2 regions of the Pseudomonas sp. Arb-4-2C genome follow, and region 2 is predicted to be linked to the other one. Evidence: predicted binding sites of a transcription regulator. Region 2 holds the regulator's gene; the other holds the start of a gene.
The links. The regulator sigma-54, encoded in region 2, starts transcription at its own class of promoters, with help from an activator protein. The targets are predictions, from matches to a motif close to ANTGGCATNNANNTTGCTNT.

Region 1 (7,805 bases), 1.3 Mb from region 2:
CAGCAACGTCTTCCGCTGCTGCTTCCAGGCCTTCCTCGGCCTCGTCTTCGTCGCCTACTTCGAGGTCGTCGTTTTCCAGATCATCGTCGCTCATGTTCTACCTCATGACTTGCGAAAAGCAGATTAGTTATAGACCAGCTTTGGCAACTGTCGAAAGTCGCCGTTAAAAAATCGTTAACCGCTGCTGACCAGCGGTTATGCCCCTTCACCGTGCAAGGTGGCGAGGACTTTTCGGGCACCGCCATGATCACGGTGCTCGCCCAGATAAACGCCTTGCCAGGTTCCCAGTGCCAGGCGACCTGCCGAAACCGGCAGACTGATCTGGCAACCAAGCACGCTGGCCTTGAAGTGCGCCGGGAGGTCGTCCAGGCCTTCGTCGTTATGCTCATAGCCGTCTGTTCCTTGTGGGATCAGACGATTGAAAAATCGTTCGAAGTCGCGACGGACCGCCGGATCGGCGTTCTCGTTGATGGTCAACGACGCCGAGGTATGCTGCAGCCACAAATGCAACAGACCGACCCGGCACGCCTTGAGTTCAGGCAGGCCGGCGAGTAACTCGTCCGTTACCAGATGAAAGCCCCGGGGCCGTGCCCGCAGGGTTATCAGAGTCTGTTGCCACATACAGTTCTCCGCACGTTCGGGGCGCATTCTAGCGCGCTCTGGGAAAAAACAAAGGCCCTAATATTCCTGCAATGATGTAAGCGATTGACCGCAGAAAAACGTCCGTCGTAAACACGACCAAAGCCGTACGAAAAATCCTTTCAGCCTTCCCTTCAATGACAAATTCCAGACAAAAAAATGCCCGGCAAGCCGGGCAAGTTTTTTCGATGCGCGTACTTACAGGTTGTAGCCGCGTTCGTTGTGTTGTGCCAGGTCCAGACCCACTGCTTCTTCTTCCTCGGTGGCACGCAGGCCCATGACCACGTCCAGTACCTTGAGGATGATGAAGGTGACGATCGCGGTGTAGATCACCGTGAAGCCGACACCTTTGCACTGAATCCACACTTGTGAAGCGATGTCGGTCACGGTGCCAAAGCCGCCCATGGCCGGTGCGGCGAACACACCAGTGAGGATCGCGCCGAGGATACCGCCGATACCGTGCACGCCGAAGGCATCCAGGGAATCGTCGTAACCGAGTTTGCGTTTGAGCGTGGTGGCGCAGAAGAAGCACACCACACCGGCCGCCAGACCGATGATCAGCGAACCCATCGGGCCCACGGTACCGGCTGCCGGAGTGATTGCCACCAGACCTGCAACCACGCCCGAGGCGATGCCCAGTGCGCTAGGTTTGCCGTGGGTGATCCACTCGGCGAACATCCAGCCCAGTGCCGCGGCAGCGGTAGCGATCTGGGTGACCAGCATCGCCATGCCGGCGGTGCCGTTGGCCGCTGCGGCGGAACCTGCGTTGAAGCCGAACCAGCCGACCCACAGCATCGCTGCGCCCATCAGGGTGTAACCGAGATTGTGCGGAGCCATCGGTGTGGTCGGGAAGCCTTTGCGCTTGCCCAATACCAGGCACGCCACCAGACCGGCGATACCGGCGTTGATGTGAACCACGGTGCCGCCCGCGAAATCGAGCACGCCCCAGTCGCCCAGCAACGAACCCGGACCGCTCCAGACCATGTGCGCAATCGGCGCATAGACCAGGGTGAACCAGACGCCCATGAACACCAGCATCGCGGAGAACTTCATACGCTCGGCGAAGGCACCGACGATCAGCGCCGGAGTGATAATGGCGAAGGTCATTTGATAAGTGACGAACACCGCTTCAGGGAACAGCGCTGCCGGGCCGGTGATGCTGGCAGGCGTGACACCCGCGAGGAAGGCCTTGGCAAAGCTGCCGACGAAGGAGTTCAGGTTGACGACGTTGGCTTCCATCCCGGTGGTGTCGAACGCCATGCTGTAGCCATAAAGGAACCACAGGATGGTGACCAGGCCGGTAATGGCGAAGCACTGCATCATCACCGAAAGAATGTTTTTCGACCGCACCATGCCGCCGTAGAACAGCGCGAGGCCAGGAATGGTCATGAACAGCACGAGGGCTGTGGAGGTCAGCATCCAGGCGGTATCGCCGGAATTGAGGACTGGAGGTGCCACCGGATCTGCCGCCATAGCCAGGCCGGGCATTACGATGGACAACAGGGCGCCTAGCCCTGCGAATTTACGCAGAGTCATATTGTTTTCTCCTGGGGCGTTGGGTTTGTGGCGGCGTTTAGATCGCGTCGGTATCGGTTTCGCCGGTACGGATGCGAATCGCCTGTTCCAGATTGACCACGAAGATCTTGCCGTCACCGATCTTGCCGGTGTTGGCAGCCTTGGTTATCGCCTCGATAACCCGATCCAGATCCTTGTCGTCGATAGCAACGTCGATTTTCACCTTGGGCAGAAAATCGACCACATACTCCGCGCCGCGATACAGCTCGGTGTGACCCTTCTGCCGGCCGAAGCCTTTGACTTCAGTAACGGTAATGCCCTGCACGCCGATTTCGGACAGCGACTCGCGCACGTCGTCCAACTTGAACGGCTTGATGATGGCAGTGACTAGCTTCATGAAACTCTCTCCCGAATTGGTGGACTTGCCCCAGGAAAACAAACCCGACTCAAGTCTAAGCGCAGTGCCTGGCTTTGTAACGCATCGTCGGCCTTACCTGCCCGACTGACGCCAGCTAACCGCTGCTGACGAAACTCCCCGCTCCGCCTGCCGCACTGCATTCGTCACAGCGACTGCATCAGTGCATGGGTCACTACCGACTAAGCAGAAAGCTTGCCATCTCGCCAAATTCCTCTGATTTCAATCCCTTGGCCGCTGCCGCAGGCGCTTGCGCAAAAAAGCCCCGACGGTTACGCACAACAACGGTGCGCTGCCGTCCGTCCGCTTGCGCGAAAAGCGTGCATCCGTGCCTGCGCCAATGACTATAGACACTGCGTGATACACTGCCCGCCACTGTTTACAGGACACATTCCATGCTCGCGCCCAAAGACTTCCTCGACGCCCTGAGCGGCACCGCCTCCCGCCTTTTCAGCGGCGACACCCCGCTGCCGAAAGCCGAAATCGAAAGCCAGTTCAAGATGCTGCTGCAAAGCGCCTTCAGCAAACTGGACCTGGTGAGCCGCGAAGAATTCGATAGCCAGATGGTCGTCCTGGCGCGGACTCGCGCTCGCCTTGAAAGCCTTGAAGCCAAAGTCGCAGAGCTGGAAGCCAAGCTGACGCCGCCGGCCGCCACTCCAGACCGGCAATGACGGGTGAGAGCTGGCTCGGATGTTTGCCTCAACGAGGCAAACATCCATAGTCTCAGCGGACGTGATTGCGTCCACCAACGATGCACAGGCCTTGGCCTCACCAAAGCCTGCACAGTAAAAACCGCCTCCTCGAGGCGGTTTTTTTTCGCCTCGAAATGGGTTGGCGACTACCCGCAACATCCAGTGAAAGTTCGCCTCCGCCAGATCCCCCTTCCCCAACTACCCTTAAAAAACCCGCAGGAAGCGGCCCCCGATTCAGCTCAAGGAACGACCATGTCCCTCTCCATCGTCCACAGTCGCGCCCAGATTGGCGTGGATGCTCCCGCTGTTACTGTCGAAGTTCATCTGGCCAATGGTCTGCCGTCACTGACCATGGTCGGCCTGCCCGAAGCCGCAGTGAAGGAGAGCAAGGATCGGGTGCGCAGCGCGATCATCAATTCCGGGCTGCAGTTTCCGGCGCGGCGGATCACTTTGAATCTGGCGCCGGCGGATTTGCCCAAGGATGGCGGGCGGTTTGATCTGGCGATCGCCCTCGGGATTCTGTCGGCGAGTGTGCAGGTGCCGTGCCTGACACTGGATGATGTGGAGTGTCTGGGTGAGTTGGCGTTGTCCGGCGCAGTGCGGCCGGTGCGCGGGGTGTTGCCGGCAGCACTGGCGGCGCGCAAGGCCGGTCGTGCACTGGTGGTGCCGCGGGCGAATGCTGAGGAGGCTTGCCTGGCCTCGGGATTGAAGGTGTTTGCAGTGGATCACTTGCTGGAGGCGGTGGCGCATTTCAACGGGCATACGCCAGTGGAACCCTATGTGTCGAACGGGCTGATCCATGCGGCGAAACCCTACCCCGACCTGAATGAAGTGCAAGGTCAGATGGCAGCGAAACGGGCACTGCTGATTGCTGCGGCGGGCGCGCATAACCTGCTGTTCAGTGGGCCACCGGGGACCGGCAAGACCTTGTTGGCGAGTCGCTTGCCGGGGCTGCTGCCGCCGCTGTCCGAATGCGAGGCCCTGGAGGTGGCGGCGATTCAATCGGTCGCCAGTGGCGTGCCGCTGACGCATTGGCCACAACGCCCGTTTCGTCAGCCGCACCACTCGGCATCCGGTCCGGCGCTGGTCGGCGGCAGCTGTGACATTTGAAAATAAATGCAACTAAACGGAAATAGATGCAACTGAAACGCCGTCATGTCTCACGACTGATTTGTCAACTCTCCCCAGTAAAGACGGGCGCTGCACCGAGGTTTAGAGTGCTTCTAAACTTGCGTACGCTCAACGTTGGGGGGGGCTTTGTTGCGACGACACAATCAAGATTGTCATAAGGCCTTCGGGATTACGAAGATCACAAACCTTTGTCTCGGAGGGCTGTGATCGCGAGACTATCGTCTGATCACGAGCCCGACCGGATAAAGCGGCAACGACATCCGCGATGGATACTGGATCACATTCGACTTGCGGCGCACTTCAGGAATCAACTAATAACTGCTCCCTTAGGACCGCTTGCAATCAAGCTAGCACCACAAGCGGTTTTCATACCGTGCAGTGCAATTGGAGTGCCGCCAACTGAATAGGTACTACTACCTTCTGCGATAGGAAAAATACCTTTGCAAAGTGGACAACTGACCTTGTGGCCGACACCCGAAATCGGTTTCCCATTGAGATCAGTCTGGGGAAATGCTTCGAGCACCACTCCACCATGGCTGGTGGAGTCGCCCAAGCGAATGACGTCTTTCACCTTGCATATCCTTGATTAGAAGTGATCGCCATAAATGAAACGCTCGCAAGAGATCATTACAATTATTTACTGTGCTTGTACCCAAGCCGCGCTACTCGACGTGAAATAGTATGTGCCCGGTTTATTGCGCACTTATGCTCCTACGGTCTCAGCTCCAAAGACTCCAGCTAATGGAACACAACTCTCGTATGGTCTTTAGGCAAATCTCAAGGACCAAATCATATTTAAATAAACCCTGAAAAGTATAATTTTTTCCGGGGAGAGTTAAGAGAATTCACTCATTCTGCTGGATCCAGCTCAGCCATCCAGACATCCTCGTAACCCTCTCTGTCGATAATGAATTTCGCACCTTCAGGTAGGAAAAGATATTTCACTACCTCCGGAAGCTCCTCCATTAAATGGCCGGTGTGAAGCGCTTGGTAAAAACCACTAACAGGCGAATGTTCTCCACAGTGAATAAACCAACTGATCGTACCCCCCTCAGGTAGTTTGACCCTAGTCCCGTAAATTGGAGACTTATGCAGAGTATCCAAGGCAATAGCGACCATTTCCTCAGGGGCGTGTAAGGGTAATCCATACTTAGCACACACCTGTCTTTGAGATTCATCAGGAGTGATCAGATCGGCCTGCTTCATAGCTAAATTCCTAGTTTACTTTTCATACATTTTGAAAATGCCGAAGCGTGTCCCCCCTGCTGACGAGAGCAGGTAGGGCAATGGGGCTGTACTGCTTCCAATGATGTTTGAGCCCCAACATCATTAGTACCCGTTCGATAATATTCTACTACAAGCGCATCTTTATGATCCGCGACCATTTTAGGAGCTTTCTTTCCGCACCTGACGCAGCTAAGGCCCTGCATCTCCGCTGTTTGCCCTCTAGTAGGACCACAATCCGGAGCTCGCTTATAAGCTGTGGTTATATCGGGCTTTGGATCAAAAAGCTTCCCATCAGGAACTCCTAGATCACTAAGAGGTACTTTCTTCCCGGTTCCATCGATTGTACTTGTGAGTCCGAGGGGGTCAACCCAGCCTGTTGGGTTAGGAGCATAGGTATATCCGTTCAGGCCACCTGCATAACCGATAGGATCTGTACTGATATAGCGGCCAACAGTTGGATCATAATAGCGATGACGGTTGTAATGCAGCCCTGTCTCATGATCGTGATATTGCCCTTGGAACCTGATCGGGTTCATCACACCATGCTGCCTCGCCCATTCCGAGCGATGCTCCGTCACCTGCCCCCACGCCTTGTATTGCGCGGTCCAGGCCAGGTTGCCTTGGGAATCTGTCAGTTCCTGCGGCGTACCGAGGTGATCACATTGGTACCAGGCCAACGCATCAAACGGTAACGCCGTTGCCTTGTGATTCCACACCGGGTCTTCATCGAAGCTGTATTCACCGCTGTAATCCGGCAGTCCGATCAGATTGATCGGTGCATGCCGTACAGCCTGCGCAACAGGAACAAAAGTCCCCGGTTCGAAGACGTAGTGCACCGTGCGACTCGGTTCGCCATCGCTCTGCGCTGGACTGCTTTCCCAGGCTAGATTGTCACCATCCCAACCGTACAAGGTGAAGCCGCAGCCGAGTTCTCGCTGTTTGCGAGCGTGTTCGTTTCTGTTCCAGAGAGAGCCTGCTTCCGGGCGCTGTTTATAGTGCGCGCGGGAGTTTTTGTGCAGGCGGCGCCCCAGTGCGTCGTAGGCGAAATCCACGCTCAGGCGCGTGTCCTCGAAATGCACCAGTCGATCAAACAGGTCCCAACGTAGATCGCTGCGCTGGCCGTTGTTCCAGCGCTGAATCTGGTTGCCGCGTTCGTCGTAGTCGTAATGCGTGCCGACGTATTCGCGCAGTAGGTTGTCGACCAATTTGCTGCGCGGTGGGGTCAGATCCAGTGGTCGGCGAATCTCTGTCGCTTTGTCGTCGAGCAGGTTGCCGGCTGGGTCGAAGGCAAAAGTTTCCACGCCTTGACGCGTTACGGCGCTAAGCAGACGACCGACAGGATCGTAGCGATAGGCGATTGGCCCGCGGCGGCTGTCGTTGATGTCCGTCAGTTGGCCTACAGCGTCGTATGTGTATTCGCGTTTGAGCAGCGTGGATTTGTCGTCGCTGCGTCCCAGCAATTGCTCCTGCAAGCGACCGACCGGATCCCAGCTTTGGGTTTGCAGCAGGTGGTTGCCTTGATGGCGAGCGACTTCTCGGTGCAGGTCGTCACGCTCATAGCCGATCAGTTCGTGTTCATCCAGGCGCAGGCCGAGCAGGTGACCGCTGCCGTACGTCAGCCAACTGACGCGGTGGCCGTCGGGGCGAACGGTGGCAACTCGCTGGTTGAGCACGTCGTACTCGTGCTGCCAGATCGCGACGGTGGGTTTTTCCAGTCCGAGGTAATGTTGGTGTTCGCGCAGCAGATTGCCGGCCGGGTCGTGGAACCATTGCAGGCGGCTGTCGGCGTTATTGGCCAGCACCAAGTTGCCGTTACCATCGTAGGCAAAGGTTTCGCTTTGCGACTGGTCGCCCAGGGTGGCGCGACGTTCAGTCAAACGACCCATCGGGTCGAAGCTCAACGAAATGACGCGTTTGCCATTGACTGATTGGGCGAGGCGACCGGTGAGCGGGTCGTATTGATAACGTGTGCTGCGCCCATCGAAGCCGCGCTCTTCGAGCAGACGACCGACCGGGTCGTAGTGGAAGTGGGCGCGTTGTTCGTTTTCGTTTTCCAGTGCCGTTAGCCGTCCGAGACGGTCCCAGCGATAGTGCAGGGTCTGCTCGGCGGCATCGACACGTTCGGTGATCAAACCGGCAGCGCTATAGCTCCACGTGGTGCAACGATCGAGACCGTCGACATGCGC
Region 2 (7,805 bases):
GGTTCGTCATACATGAGGATCTGCGGGTCGAGTGCAATCGCACGGGCCAGGGCGACACGACGCTTCATGCCTCCCGAAAGCTCGTCGGGCATCAGCTCGATCGCGCCGCGCAGACCGACCGCCTGCAATTTGAGCAGGACGATGTCGCGGATCATCTCATCCGGCAATTGGGTATGAACACGCAGGGGGAAAGCGACGTTCTCGAAAACATCGAGATCGGTGAACAGCGCGCCACTCTGAAACAGCACGCCCATGTGCTTTCGCGCATCGAACAGATCACTGCGCGACAGCGTCGGCAGGTTCTGACCGTTGACCCAGACTTCCCCGCTGGAGGGACGCAATTGCGCACCCATCAAACGCAGCAAGGTAGTCTTGCCACACCCGGAAGGCCCCATGATGCCGGTGACCTTGCCACGCGGGATGCGAATATCGACGTTATTGAAAATGCTGCGCGCACCGCGCTTGAAGGAGACTCCCTTCAGCTCGACCGCGTAGGCGTTATCGGCACTCATCTAAACTCCTTGCGATGCAGCCTCTCACTCGGACGCCTGGCTTTCCTTGGAAAGCACATACCTCGCGGGCGGGCCGAACTGGCGGCGAACTATATCACTGCAAACGCCAAGCGCCCAAGGCCCATGCCCGTCCGCGTTCAGCGATATGACAGGCCTGACGGCACTTTTTAAGTGTTTTGGTTACGAGGAATGACAAAGCACGACGAACTTACGTGAGGCTTTTCAACATAACCGCTATAATCGCCGCCTTTTCATCGGGCTATACGATTTCTGACATGAGCCAATCCAGCGACCTGATTCAATCGGCACAACGCACCATCCGCCTCGAAGTGGAAGCCGTACAAGGCTTGTTGCCCCATATCGACGCCGATTTCGTACGCGCTTGCGAGATGATTCTGGCCAGCAAAGGCCGTGTGGTCGTGGTCGGCATGGGCAAGTCCGGGCATGTCGGCAACAAGATTGCCGCGACCCTGGCCAGCACCGGCACCCCGGCGTTTTTCGTCCACCCGGCCGAAGCCAGCCACGGTGACATGGGCATGATCACCCGCGACGACGTGATCCTGGCCTTGTCCAACTCCGGTTCGACCAACGAAATCGTCACCCTGCTGCCACTGATCAAACGCCTGGGTATCCAGTTGATCAGCGTGACCGGCAATCCTCAGTCGCCGCTGGCCAAGGCCGCCGAAGTCAACCTCAACGTGCATGTCGAGCACGAAGCCTGTCCGCTGAACCTGGCGCCGACTTCCTCGACAACCGCCGCGCTGGTCATGGGCGACGCACTGGCCGTGGCACTGTTGGAAGCCCGTGGCTTTACCGCTGAAGATTTCGCGTTTTCCCACCCGGGTGGTGCGCTGGGCCGACGTCTGTTGCTGAAAGTGGAAAACGTCATGCACGCAGGCCAGGAACTGCCGCAGGTGCAACGCGGCACCCTGCTCAAGGACGCACTCATGGAAATGACCCGCAAGGGTCTGGGCATGACCGTGATCCTTGAGGCCGACGGCAAACTGGCCGGGATCTTCACCGACGGCGACTTGCGTCGCACGCTGGATCGCAGCATCGACATCCGCAGTGCCACCATCGACCAGGTCATGACCGCACACGGCAAGACTTCACGGCCCGAGATGCTCGCTGCCGAAGCCCTGAAAATCATGGAAGACCACCGAATCAACGCCCTGGTGGTCGTGGACGAAGAAGATCGCCCGATCGGCGCCTTCAACCTCTCCGATCTGCTGCGTGCAGGAGTGATGTAATGACAACCGACCTGCTGCAGCGCGGCAAAGCGATCAAACTGGCGGTGTTCGACGTCGACGGTGTGCTCACTGACGGGCGCCTGTATTTCCTCGAAGACGGCAGCGAATTCAAGACCTTCAACACCCTCGACGGCCAGGGCATCAAAATGCTGATGAACGCCGGTGTCGAAACCGCGATCATCAGTGGCCGCAAGACCCCGGTGGTTGAGCGCCGGGCGAAAAACCTCGGTATCCCGCACCTGTTTCAGGGGCGCGAAGACAAATTGGTGGTTCTGGACGGTCTTCTGCAGCAACTGGGCCTAAGCTATGAACAGGTCGCCTATCTCGGTGACGACTTGCCAGACCTGCCGGTCATCCGCCGCGTAGGCCTGGGCATGGCCGTCGCCAATGCCGCCGATTTCGTACGCGAGCACGCCCATGGCGTCACGCGGGCCCGTGGTGGCGAAGGTGCCGCCCGCGAATTCTGCGAATTGATCCTGCGCGCCCAGGGCCGCCTCGATGCGGCCAATGCCGCGTACCTGTGAGCCAAAACATGTTTAGCAAAAAATTTCGCAACTTCCTGCTGTTCGGCTGCATCGCTGCAATGTTTGCAGCGGTCGGCTACTGGAACATCAGCCCTGAACGCTTCCTCGACAAACCCCCGGTCAAGGTCGAAGACACGGCCATCGACTGGTACGCGACCAACACGCATACCCTGCAATACCTTCCAGACGGCAAGCTGCAGTACGAAATGACGTCCGACAAGGCCGAGCACCTGAAAGCGACGGACGTGACCCTGGTCACCAAACCCGACCTGAACATGTTCCGTGGCACCGAGTTCCCGTGGCACGTGACCAGCGAGCGCGGCGAAGTCAATCCTGACGGCACCCAGGTAGAACTGATCGACTCGGTACGCATCAAGCGCACCGATGAAAAGAACCGCGACACCCTGATCACCAGCACACGCATGACGGTGTTCCCTCAGCAGCAATATGCGCAGACCGAGCAACCCGTTAGAATCGACGGTGCTGGCGGTGTATCGACTGGCGTGGGAATGAAGGCGTATTTGAAGGAAAGCAGGATACACCTGCAATCGAACGTAAGAGGACAGTATGAGGCTCGTTAAAACCCTCCCTATTTTGCTCAGTCTGGGCGCAGCACTGGGAAGCGTGAGCGCCTGGGCTCTGCCGAACGATCAGCAGCAACCTATCCGCATTCAGGCCGACGACGCCCAACTGGACGACAAGAATGGCATCGCCACCTATAAAGGTGACGTGATCATCACCCAGGGTTCGATGATCGTTAAAGGCAACACGGTGACCATCACCCGCACCCCGACCGGTGACATCGACGTCGTGACGTCGGTGGGCAACCTTGCCTACTTCGAGCAACTGCAGACCCAGGGCGATACCAAGCCTGTACAGGGCTGGGGCGTGACGATCCAGTACCACGCCGCGCAAAACCGCGTCGTGCTGATCGACAAGGCCAAGGTTGTCGACAAGGACAACAACACCACCCAAGGCGAGAAAATCGTTTACGACACGGTGAGAAAACTGGCCAGCGCCGGTCGCGCTACCGGCAATAAAGTCACCGAAACGCGTCCGCGCATCGACATGGTGATCCAGCCGAAGAAGAAAACCGACGAGAAGACCCAGTAATGGCAACTCTGAAAGCTCAGCACCTGGCCAAGGCCTATAAAAGCCGCCAGGTCGTGCGTGACGTCAGCCTGTCGATCGACAGCGGCCAGATCGTCGGCCTGCTCGGCCCGAACGGCGCCGGCAAGACCACCTGCTTCTACATGATCGTCGGCCTGGTGCAGGCCGATCAGGGCCGCGTGCTGATCGATGATCTGGACGTCAGCCACCAGCCAATGCACGGCCGCGCCAAGGCCGGTATCGGCTATCTGCCGCAAGAAGCGTCGATCTTCCGCAAACTGTCGGTGGCCGACAACATCATGGCCATCCTCGAGACCCGCACGGAACTCGACAAGGCCGGTCGTCGCAAGGAGCTGGAAAGCCTGCTGCAGGAATTCCACATCAGCCACATTCGCGACAACCTGGGCATGAGCCTGTCCGGTGGTGAGCGCCGCCGGGTGGAAATCGCCCGCGCCTTGGCCACCGCACCGAAATTCATCCTGCTCGACGAACCGTTCGCCGGTGTCGACCCGATCTCGGTCGGCGACATCAAGCAGATCATCCACCACCTCAAGGCCAAGGGCATCGGTGTACTGATCACCGACCACAACGTGCGTGAGACCCTGGATATCTGCGAAACCGCCTACATCGTCAACGACGGTCAACTGATCGCCGAAGGTGACGCCGCGACCATCCTGGCCAACGATCTGGTCAAGGAAGTGTACCTGGGCCACGAGTTCCGCCTCTAAAGCGCAATCGCATTCGGCCAGCCGTCCGAGTGCTGTAACGTTGAAGCGAAGTTTTATACGCTTTTATTGTTACAGCGCTCTAGGCAAACACGACAGTTTCAGGCATATAATTTGCTTAAGTTTGGCGCTCCGGCGCCCTGTAGTGGATGGCGCATGCGCGCCGGCGAATAAGGTGTTAAGCCCCTGCCATGAAACCATCGCTAGTCTTGAGAATGGGCCAGCAGCTGACGATGACACCGCAGCTGCAACAGGCCATCCGCCTGCTCCAATTGTCGACCCTGGACCTGCAACAGGAAATCCAGGAGGCCCTGGAATCCAATCCGATGCTCGAACGCCAGGAAGAAGGCGACGACTTCGACAACTCCGATCCTTTGGCCGACAACGCCGAACAAAAGCCCAACACCGAGATTCAGGAACCCTCCTATCAGGAAACCGCACCGACGGTGGACAACCTGGAAGATGGCGAATGGAACGAGCGCATCCCTAACGAATTGCCCGTCGACACCGCCTGGGAAGACGTCTACCAGACCAGCGCCAGCAGCCTGCCCAGCAGCGATGATGACGAGTGGGACTTCACCACCCGCACTTCCGCCGGGGAAAGCCTGCAAAGCCATCTGCTGTGGCAATTGAACCTGGCGCCGATGTCCGATACCGACCGCCTGATCGCCGTGACCCTGATCGACTGCATCAATAATCAGGGCTACCTCGACGAAACCCTTGAAGAAATTCTCGACGCCTTTGATCCGGAGCTCGACATCGAGCTGGACGAGATCGAGGCCGTGCTGCACCGCATCCAGCAGTTCGAACCGGCCGGCATCGGCGCCCGCAACCTCGGCGAATGCCTGCTGCTGCAACTGCGCCAGCTACCAGCCAAGACCCCGTGGCTGAACGAAGCCAAGCGTCTGGTCAGCGATTACATCGATCTGCTCGGCAGTCGCGACTACAGCCAGTTGATGCGGCGCATGAAGCTCAAGGAAGATGAACTGCGCCAGGTCATCGAACTGGTACAGAGCCTCAACCCACGCCCGGGTTCACAAATCGAATCGACCGAAGCCGAGTACGTGGTGCCCGATGTCATCGTGCGCAAGGACAACGAACGCTGGCTGGTCGAGCTGAACCAGGAATCGGTGCCACGCCTGCGGGTCAACGCCCAGTACGCCGGCTTCGTGCGCCGTGCCGACACCAGCGCCGACAACACCTTCATGCGCAATCAGTTGCAGGAAGCGCGCTGGTTCATCAAGAGCCTGCAAAGCCGCAACGAAACCCTGATGAAGGTCGCCACCCAGATCGTCGAGCATCAGCGCGGCTTCCTGGAATACGGCGACGAAGCCATGAAGCCGTTGGTCCTGCACGACATCGCCGAGGCGGTGGGCATGCACGAATCGACGATTTCCCGGGTCACCACCCAGAAATTCATGCATACCCCGCGCGGTATTTATGAACTGAAATACTTTTTCTCCAGCCACGTCAGCACCTCCGAAGGCGGCGAATGCTCGTCTACAGCGATCCGCGCGATCATCAAAAAACTGGTTGCAGCGGAAAATCAGAAAAAGCCGTTGAGTGACAGCAAGATCGCTGGTTTACTGGAGGCACAAGGCATTCAGGTGGCTCGCCGCACCGTCGCCAAGTACCGTGAATCCCTCGGGATCGCGCCTTCGAGCGAACGCAAGCGGTTGATGTAAGCCACGTTACAGCGTTCCAGTGGCAGGCTATTCAGCCTGCCGCTTTATGCACTGGCAACGAAGGAGAAGCTGTATGCAAGTCAACATCAGTGGACACCAACTGGAAGTGACCGAACCGCTGCGCACCTACATCAACGAGAAACTCGAACGATTGGAGCGCCATTTCGACAAGATCACCAACGTGCAAGTCACGATGTGCGTCGAAAAGCTGAAGCAGAAAATCGAAGCCACCTTGCATATTCCCGGCAGCGAAGTGGTCGCCAACGCAGAAGATACCGACATGTACGCTGCGATCGACTCACTGACCGACAAGCTGGATCGCCAACTCAAAAAGCATAAGGAAAAGACCCAGAGCCTCCTTCAGGGCGCAACAGGTCGTTAACACCCCCAACCCATGATCCGACTTGAAAGTATCCTGACCCCCGGCCGTTCCCTGGTGAACGTGCCGGGCGGCAGTAAAAAGAAAGCCCTCGAACAGATTGCCAACCTGATCGCCCGCGAAGTGCCGGATCTGGAGATGCAGGACGTCTTCGAAGCGCTGATCGCCCGTGAGAAACTCGGCTCCACCGGTTTCGGCAACGGCATCGCCATTCCCCACTGTCGCCTCAAAGGCTGCGAAGCGCCTATCAGCGCATTGATGCACCTTGATGCCCCCATCGATTTCGATGCAATCGACGGCGCACCGGTTGACCTGCTGTTTGTTCTGCTGGTCCCGGAAGCAGCCACCGATGCTCACCTGGAATTACTGCGCCAGATCGCCAGCATGCTCGATCGCAAGGAAGTGCGCGAAAAACTGCGTAGCGCACCGAGTAACGAAGCCTTGTATCAGGTCGTCCTGAGCGAGCAGAACGGTCACTAATCATGCGTTTGATCATCGTCAGCGGCCGCTCCGGCTCGGGTAAAAGTACCGCCCTGGATGTCCTTGAGGACAACGGCTACTACTGCATCGACAACCTGCCGGCCGGCCTGTTGCCTGAATTGGCCGAGCGCGCCCTGATTCACACCGAACTGGCCCAGCCGCTGGTGGCCGTCTCGATCGATGCCCGCAACCTGCCGAGCCATCTGTCGCGCTTCCCGGAGCTGTTGGAAGAAGTCCGCAGCCGCCACATCCAGTGCGATGTGCTCTATCTGGATGCCGATGAGGAAACCCTGCTCAAGCGTTTCTCGGAAACCCGTCGGCGCCACCCACTGAGCACTGCCAATCGCTCGCTGGCCGAAGCCATCAATGACGAAACCGCCCTGCTCGGTCCGATTGCCGACCTGGCCGACCTCAAGGTCAACACCACCAACCTGAATCTGTACCAGCTGCGCGACACCATCAAGCTGCGCCTGCTGAACCAACCGGAGCCGGGCACGGCCTTTCTGGTCGAGTCGTTCGGCTTCAAGCGCGGCATGCCGGTGGATGCCGATCTGGTGTTCGACGTACGCTGCCTGCCCAACCCGTACTGGAAGCCGGAACTTCGCGCGCAATCGGGTCTCGATGCACCGGTCGCCGATTACCTGGCGGCGCAGCCCGAAGTCGAGGAGATGTTTCAGGACATCTACGGCTATCTGAATAAATGGCTACCGCGCTTCGCCGCGAGTAACCGCGCCTACGTCACCATTGCCATTGGCTGCACCGGCGGGCATCACCGCTCCGTTTACCTGACTGAACGCCTGGGTCAGGCCCTGCAGAAAACCCTGAAGAACGTCCAGGTTCGCCACCGCGACCTCACTTAAAGGATTCACACCGCGATGCCTGCTCTGGAAATCGAAATCATCAACAAACTGGGCTTGCATGCCCGCGCGTCGGCCAAGTTCGTTGGCGTGGCGGGCCAGTACCCGGATTGCACCATCAGAGTGGGTCGCACCCCTGAAACCACGGTGGATGGCAAAAGCATCATGGCGATGATGATGCTCGCCGCCGGCAAGGGCACGAAAATCTATCTGAGTACTGAAGGCCATCAGGAGCAGGAAGCGCTGGATGCACTGGTGGCGTTGATCAACAACTACTTCGACG

Region 1: a site for sigma-54 is predicted at 2,753-2,772, ahead of glnK (P-II family nitrogen regulator). Genes of this name have one in related genera too.

The regions. Positions count from the first base shown of each region.
Region 1 covers NZ_CM146899.1:5,601,733-5,609,537, forward strand. Annotated here, with positions in the region: gene sutA (transcriptional regulator SutA) at 1-94, opposite strand, end outside; gene AC0J41_RS25540 (secondary thiamine-phosphate synthase enzyme YjbQ) at 196-621, opposite strand; gene AC0J41_RS25545 (ammonium transporter) at 838-2,175, opposite strand; gene glnK (P-II family nitrogen regulator) at 2,213-2,551, opposite strand; gene AC0J41_RS25555 (accessory factor UbiK family protein) at 2,965-3,240, shown strand; partial or broken gene AC0J41_RS25560 (YifB family Mg chelatase-like AAA ATPase) at 3,514-4,356, shown strand; gene AC0J41_RS25565 (PAAR domain-containing protein) at 4,700-4,963, opposite strand; gene AC0J41_RS25570 (immunity protein Imm33 domain-containing protein) at 5,242-5,598, opposite strand; gene AC0J41_RS25575 (RHS repeat-associated core domain-containing protein) at 5,601-7,805, opposite strand, start outside.
Region 2 covers NZ_CM146899.1:604,659-612,463, reverse strand. Annotated here, with positions in the region: gene AC0J41_RS02630 (ATP-binding cassette domain-containing protein) at 1-512, opposite strand, end outside; gene AC0J41_RS02625 (KpsF/GutQ family sugar-phosphate isomerase) at 788-1,762, shown strand; gene AC0J41_RS02620 (KdsC family phosphatase) at 1,762-2,286, shown strand; gene lptC (LPS export ABC transporter periplasmic protein LptC) at 2,295-2,867, shown strand; gene lptA (lipopolysaccharide transport periplasmic protein LptA) at 2,854-3,399, shown strand; gene lptB (LPS export ABC transporter ATP-binding protein) at 3,399-4,124, shown strand; gene AC0J41_RS02600 (RNA polymerase factor sigma-54) at 4,313-5,806, shown strand; gene hpf (ribosome hibernation-promoting factor, HPF/YfiA family) at 5,880-6,188, shown strand; gene ptsN (PTS IIA-like nitrogen regulatory protein PtsN) at 6,201-6,665, shown strand; gene rapZ (RNase adapter RapZ) at 6,668-7,525, shown strand; gene AC0J41_RS02580 (HPr family phosphocarrier protein) at 7,541-7,805, shown strand, end outside.